Luteitalea sp. TBR-22: one gene and its partner. The protein of the gene in region 1 interacts with the protein of each later gene in a pairwise test. Links are inferred from orthologs where the notes say so. Each region holds a gene or a part of one and is shown in the gene's direction. Other genes may lie near its edges. The genes, in order: ftsA and TBR22_RS18505.

Region 1 (3,142 bases):
CGAGGTGCAGGGCCTGCTCGACGGACTGGTGGGGCGCAACATCGTCAGGACCAGCCTCGAGCCGTGGCGCCAGAAGCTGCTGGCCTCGCCGTGGGTGCGCGAGGCGAGCCTGCGCCGGGCGCTGCCGTCGACCATCGAGGTGCGCATCACCGAGCGCCTGCCGATGGCGGTGGCGCGGGCCGGCGACCTGCTGCTGTTGATCGACGAGCAGGGCGCGGTGGTCGACGAGTTCGGGCCCCGTTACGGGCGGCTGGACCTGCCGATCGTCGACGGCCTGATCGATCCGGCGGCGGCGCCCCAGACCCCGCCCGACGAGGCGCGCGTGGCGCTGGTCTCGTCGGTGCTCGTGTCGCTGCGCGACGCCAGCCTGCTCGGGCGGGTGTCGCAGATCGACGTCCGCAACCCGCGCAACGTCGTCGTCATGCTCTCGGGCGATGCCGCACAGCTGCAGGTCGGGCACGAGCGGTTCGCCGAGCGCGTGCAGGGCTACCTGGACATGCAGGAGCGGCTCGCCCGCATGGTCCAGCAGGTGGAATCGGTGGATTTGCGGTTCGACAACCGCGTGTACGTCCGCCCGCGCAAGGCGGGCGTGACCTTCGCGTCGATGCCACAGGTCCCCGACGGGGAAACCGTGGCGGAAGCGCTGGCGGAGCCAGAGGACGCTGATGAACAGCACTGAACTCATGAGGCAACCAGTGGGAGGGCACCGTGCCTCGGAATGAACGATACCTGGTCGGCCTCGACGTCGGGACGACCAAGGTCGCCGCGATCGTCGGCGAGGTCACCGACGACGGCGGGGTGGAGATCATCGGCATCGGCACCGCCGACGCGCGCGGCATCCGTCGCGGCGCGGTGGTGAACCTCGAGGAGGCCGTCGAGTCGATCAAGAAGGCGGTCGAGGAAGCCGAGCTCACGGCCGGCATCGAGATCGACTCGGCCTACCTGACGCTCTCGGGCGCGCACATCAAGGGCTTCAACAGCCGGGGCGTCGTCGCCGTCTCGGGCAAGACGCGCGAGATCACGCGCGAGGACGTCCGGCGCGCCATCGACGCCGCCAAGGCCTTCGCCCTGCCGAGCGGCCGCGAGATCCTGCACGTGCTGCCGCAGGACTTCGCCGTCGACGACGAGGAGGGCATCGCCGATCCCGTCGGGATGACCGGCTCGCGCCTCGACGTCAACGTCCACATCGTGACCGGCGGCGCGGCGTCGATGCAGAACCTGATCGCCTGCGTCAATCGCGCCGGCGTCAACGTCGTCGACACGGTGCTCGAGCAGATCGCGGCCGCCGAGGCCGTGCTCACGCCCGACGAGCGCGAGCTCGGCGTCGCCGTGGTCGACATCGGCGGCGGCACCACCGACTTCGCGATCTTCGAGCGCGGCAGCCTCTGGCACACGGGCGTCGTCGCGATCGGCGGCGACCACTTCACCAACGACATCGCCGTCGGGCTCCGCACGCCGGTGCCGGACGCCGAGAAGCTGAAGCGCCGCTGCGGCTGCGCGCTGAACTCGATGGTCGGCGAGGACGAGACGATGGAGGTGGCCAGCGTCGGTGGCCGTCGGCCGCGCGTCATGTCGCGCCGCATCCTGTCGCAGATCCTGCAGCCGCGCGCCGAGCAGGTGTTCCACATGCTGTGGGACGAAATCGACAAGGCCGGCTGCAGCAACTCGCTGCACTCGGGCATCGTGCTGACCGGCGGCGGCGCGGCCCTCGACGGCATGGCCGAGATCGCCGAGCAGATCTTCGACCTGCCGGTGCGCCGCGGCGTGCCGGCCGGAGCCGCCGGGCTCGGCGATCAGGCCAGCAGTCCGATCTATGCGACGGCCGTCGGCGCCGTCATGTACGCGAGCCGCAACCGGCCCACCGCGCCAGCCTCGTCGCCGATCGGCGTCCGACGGCTGCTCGAGGCCGTCAGCTCGCTGTTCAACAATTTCTTCATCGGGCGTTGAGACGTCGGTAACGGGAACGGGGACGGGGGAGAACGCATGTACATCAACGAACTTGACGGCACTGGCCGTCGACGCGGCGCCGGCAGCGCCGAGGATCAGGCACTGCGGCTGACGCTCGACACGGAGGTGCGCGCCGGCGCGCGGATCAAGGTGGTGGGCGTGGGCGGCGGCGGCAGCAACGCCGTCAACCGCATGGTGCGCTCCGGCGTCAGCGGCGTGGAGTTCATCGTCGCCAACACCGACCTGCAGGCACTGCAGCAGAGCCCCGCGTCGACCAAGATCCAGATCGGCGGGAAGCTGACCAAGGGCCTCGGCGCCGGCGCCGATCCCAACGTCGGCCGCAACGCCGCGCTCGAGGACACCGACCGCCTGATCGAGGTGCTCGACGGCGCCGACATGGTGTTTGTCACGACCGGCCTCGGCGGCGGCACCGGCACCGGGGCCGCGCCCGTCATCGCCAGCCTCGCCACCGAGCTCGGCGCGCTGACGATCGCGGTCGTCACCAAGCCCTTCAAGTTCGAGGGCAAGCGCCGGTCCGAGCAGGCCGAGCGCGGCCTGACCGACCTGCGCGAGTGCGTCGACACGGTGATCACCATCCCCAACGAGCGCCTGCTCGCGACGATCGACCGCCGCACGCCGCTGCCGGAAGCGTTCGCGGCCGCCGACGACATCCTGCGGCAGGCCATCCAGGGCATCTCGGACCTCATCCTCGTGCCCGGCCTGATCAACCTCGACTTCGCCGACGTGAAGACGATCATGTCGCACATGGGCCTGGCCATCATGGGCACCGGCGTCGCCGAGGGCGAGGACCGCGCCATGCAGGCCGCCAACCGCGCGATCTCCAGCCCGCTGCTCGAGGACGCGTCGGTCAAGGGCGCCCGCGGCGTGATCATCAACGTGACCGGCGGCACCGACATCTCGCTGACCGAGGTCGCCGAAGCCTCGGCCATCATCCAGGACGCCGCGCACGAGGATGCCAACATCATCTTCGGCGCCGTGGTCGACCCGACGATGGCCGGCACCATCAAGATCACGGTGATCGCCACCGGCTTCGACAAGCCCGGCACGTCGCAGCACACCCCGAGCCGCACCCCCGTCGGCCTGGCGGAGTACCAGACGCACGGGAACTGGACCCCGCCGGCGGCCACCGGCACCTCGGGCATCGCCTTCACCCCGGGGCGCCGCTCTCCGGTGG
Region 2 (3,315 bases), 1.5 Mb from region 1 along the record:
GGTGGCCGGTTCGTGATCTTTCGAGACACCCGCCTGCCCCTCCAGACGCCCCGAGTATCGACCCCGTGAACCTGGCCCTTGGTCTGCCTCGCCTGCCCCGCGCCGCACGTCGTGCGCTCGCGTCCCGCGAGGCCCTGCACGCCTGGTGGCTGGCGCTTCAGCAGCCCGAAACGGCGCCAGCTCTTGCACGGTTTGTCGTCGACAGGGTGTCGGAATGGCTGCCGCTGCAGGCCTGGGCCATCGTCGTTCCGGGGCGCCATGGGCTCGAGCTGGTGGCAGGTCCGGCTCCTCGCCGTCGCCCGGGACAGGCCGCCCTGGCCATCGCCGACGCCGCCCTGAAGACCCCCGACGGCCACTGGAGCGCCGGGTCCATCCGGGCCGCGCTCGGCACCGGGCCCGACGCGGCGGCTGTCGCGTGGGTCGTCCGCGGCCGAGAAGAAGTGGCAGGAGTGATCGTCGGGATTGACGACGCGCCGGCGCCCCGCCCGCCCGACGTGGGCACCGTGGCGACGATGCTCGAGGAGGACGTGCTCGGACCCGTCGGGCTGGCGCTGGCGCGCGTGCGCCAACTCGACCGCCTGCGGGAACTGGCGGCCATCGACGATTTGACGGGCCTGTACAACGCCCGGCACCTGCAGCAGACGGTCGAGCGCGAACTCTCGCGGTTGGCGCGCACGAGGCGCCCGCTGTCGCTGGTGTTCCTGGATCTCGACGCCTTCAAGCGGGTCAACGATCGCCATGGCCACCTGATGGGCAGCCGAGCGCTCGTGGACGTGGGGCACCTGCTGCGGGCCTGCGTCCGCCAGACCGATACCGCCGTGCGTTACGGCGGCGACGAGTTCGTGGTGGTGCTGCCCGACACCGGCGCCCGCGACGCTGGTGGCGTCGCCCGCCGCATCCAGCAGCGCGTCGCCGCGGAGAAGTTCCTGGCCGCCCACGGGCTGGACCTGCGCCTGACCGTCTCGGTCGGCGTGGCCACCCTGAGGCGCCCGACATTCACGGCCGCCGACCTGATCAGGACCGCCGACGAGGCGATGTACTGGGTCAAGCGTCACGGCCGCAACGGCATCAGGGCCGTGCTGCTCGGCAGGGCAGCACGGCCCGACACGATGACAGGGCCGGCTGCTGCAGCCGGCCGTCCCAAGAGGAGTACCACCGAGTGAGCCTGCGTTCCCTGTTCTCGTTGTTCTCGAGCGACCTTGCCATCGACCTGGGCACCGCCAACACGTGCGTGTACGCCCGCGGCAAGGGGATCGTCGTCAACGAGCCCTCCATCGTCGCCATCAACAAGGTGAACGGCCGCATCGAGGCCGTCGGCAAGGAAGCCAAGGACATGCTCGGGCGCACGCCCGGCAACATCGTGGCCATCAAGCCGATGAAGGACGGCGTCATCGCCGACTTCGAGGTCACCGAGAAGATGCTCACGTACTTCATCAAGAAGGCGCACAACCGCAACGTGTGGGTGCGCCCGCGGATCGTCATCGGCGTGCCGAGCGAGATCACGCAGGTGGAGAAGCGCGCGGTGAAGGACAGCGCCTATCGCGCCAAGGCGAGCGAGGTGCACCTGGTCGAGGAGGCGATGGCGGCGGCGATCGGCGCCGGCATGCCGATCACCGAGCCCTCCGGCAACATGATCGTCGACATCGGCGGCGGCACCACCGACATCGCCGTCATCTCGCTGGCCGGCATCGTCTACAGCAAGGCGGTGCGGGTGGCCGGCAACGAGATGGACGAGGCGATCATCCAGTACATCAAGAAGACCTACAACCTGCTGATCGGCGAGCGCACCGCCGAGCAGATCAAGATGGAACTCGGCTCGGCCTTCCCGCTCGAGGACCCGCGGGAGATGGAGATCAAGGGACGCCACCTCGTGGAGGGCGTGCCCAAGACCATCACCATCAGCGACAGCGAGATCCGCGGGGCGCTTGCCGAGACCGTCAACGTCATCGTCGACGCCGTGCGCATCGCGCTCGAGCGCACGCCCCCCGAACTGTCGGCCGACATCGTCGACCGCGGCATCGTGCTCACCGGCGGCGGATCGCTGCTCAAGAACCTCGACAAGCGTCTCCGCGAGGAGACCGGCCTGCCCGTCGCGATGGCGGAGGACCCGCTGTCCACCGTGGTGCTCGGCGCCGGCCGCATGCTGTCGGACTTCAATCTGCTCAGGAAGATTTCGATCGATTGATGACAGACCTCGGGAATCGGGAAGCGGGAATCGGGAGTCGCCGAAGGGCGGCGTGCAGCGGGCTCTGTCCCGGTGCACCTGACGCATCCCGTATGCCGACTCCCGACTCCCGACTCCCGACTCCCGTCCCTGTGCAGTCGTGCTGACCAACGACCGCGGTCCCGTCCTCGAGTTCCAGAAGCGCACCGGCTACCTGCTGGTGGCGGCGCTGCTCGGGCACCTGTTGCTGATCTCGGCGCAGGTGAGCTCGCAGACGGGCGCCAGCGTGCTCGAGACGACGATGTTCGGCGCCCTGTCGCGGGTGCAGGCGCTGACGTCGTGGGTGACGCAGGGGATCACCGGCGCCTGGGGGAACTACGTGGCGCTGCGCGGGCACCGCGCCCGCGCCGACGCCCTGCAGCTGCAGCTCGATCGGCTCGGTGTCCAGCTGCAGCACGCCACTGCCCAGGCCCGTCGCACCGAGCAGCTCGAGCGCCTGCTGCAGCTGCAGCGCACCGAGCTGCCCGCGACGATGGCGGCGCGGGTGATCGCGGCCGACCCCGCCGCGGCATTCCGCACCGTGACCATCGACAAGGGCGCCTCCGACGGCGTCCGGCGCGACATGGCGGTGCTCTCGCCGCTCGGCGTCGTCGGACGGGTGATCGACGAACCGGCGGCGCATGCCGCCAAGGTGCAGCTGATCATCGACCGCAACGCGGGCGCCGGCGGCGTGATCGAGCGCAACGGCGCCGGTGGCGTCGTGGTCGGCGCCAGCGCCGACACCGACCTGCCGCTGCGGATGGAGTACGTGTCCAACCTGGCCGACGTCACGCCGGGCGACCTGGTCATGACGTCGGGCCTGGACGGCATCTATCCCCGCGGCTTCGTGCTGGGGCGGGTCGAGCGTGCCGAGCGCGGGTCGGGCCTGTACCGCCTGATCGCTATCCGGCCGTCGGTGGACTTCTCCTCGCTGGACACGGTGTTGCTGGTCACCGGGCCGCAGCCGGCCCGTCCCGATGCCGGCACGGCGCCCGCGTCCAACGCGCCCGGCGCCGGGGCCCGAGAGGGGCGCGGTGAGGCCAGCGGCGGGGCGTCGCCCACCGTGGCGCCACCCCAGACCCAGGCGGCACCGGTGGGACCGGCCGGGACCG

Evidence for each region.
Region 2: the proteins of ftsA (region 1) and TBR22_RS18505 interact in binary tests that used the Escherichia coli proteins (3 or more experiments, as listed by UniProt). The link is inferred for Luteitalea sp. TBR-22 from one-to-one orthologs.

What each region holds. Positions count from the first base shown.
Region 1 is NZ_AP024452.1:5,909,349-5,912,490, reverse strand. The notes cover bases 1-2,827. They hold ftsA (cell division protein FtsA), read left to right. Parts: upstream 1-708; coding sequence 709-1,947; downstream 1,948-2,827. Other genes in these bases: ftsZ (cell division protein FtsZ), read left to right, coding at 1,984-2,827; TBR22_RS24330 (cell division protein FtsQ/DivIB), read left to right, coding at 1-679. Outside these bases: more of ftsZ, read left to right, coding at 2,828-3,142. UniProt on the Escherichia coli protein: Essential cell division protein that assists in the assembly of the Z ring. May serve as the principal membrane anchor for the Z ring.
Region 2 is NZ_AP024452.1:4,418,942-4,422,256, reverse strand. What follows is about bases 173-3,172. They hold TBR22_RS18505 (rod shape-determining protein), read left to right. Parts: upstream 173-1,159; coding sequence 1,160-2,185; downstream 2,186-3,172. Other genes in these bases: mreC (rod shape-determining protein MreC), read left to right, coding at 2,325-3,172; TBR22_RS18510 (diguanylate cyclase), read left to right, coding at 173-1,163. In the rest of the region: more of TBR22_RS18510, read left to right, coding at 66-172; more of mreC, read left to right, coding at 3,173-3,315. UniProt on the Escherichia coli protein: Forms membrane-associated dynamic filaments that are essential for cell shape determination. Acts by regulating cell wall synthesis and cell elongation, and thus cell shape.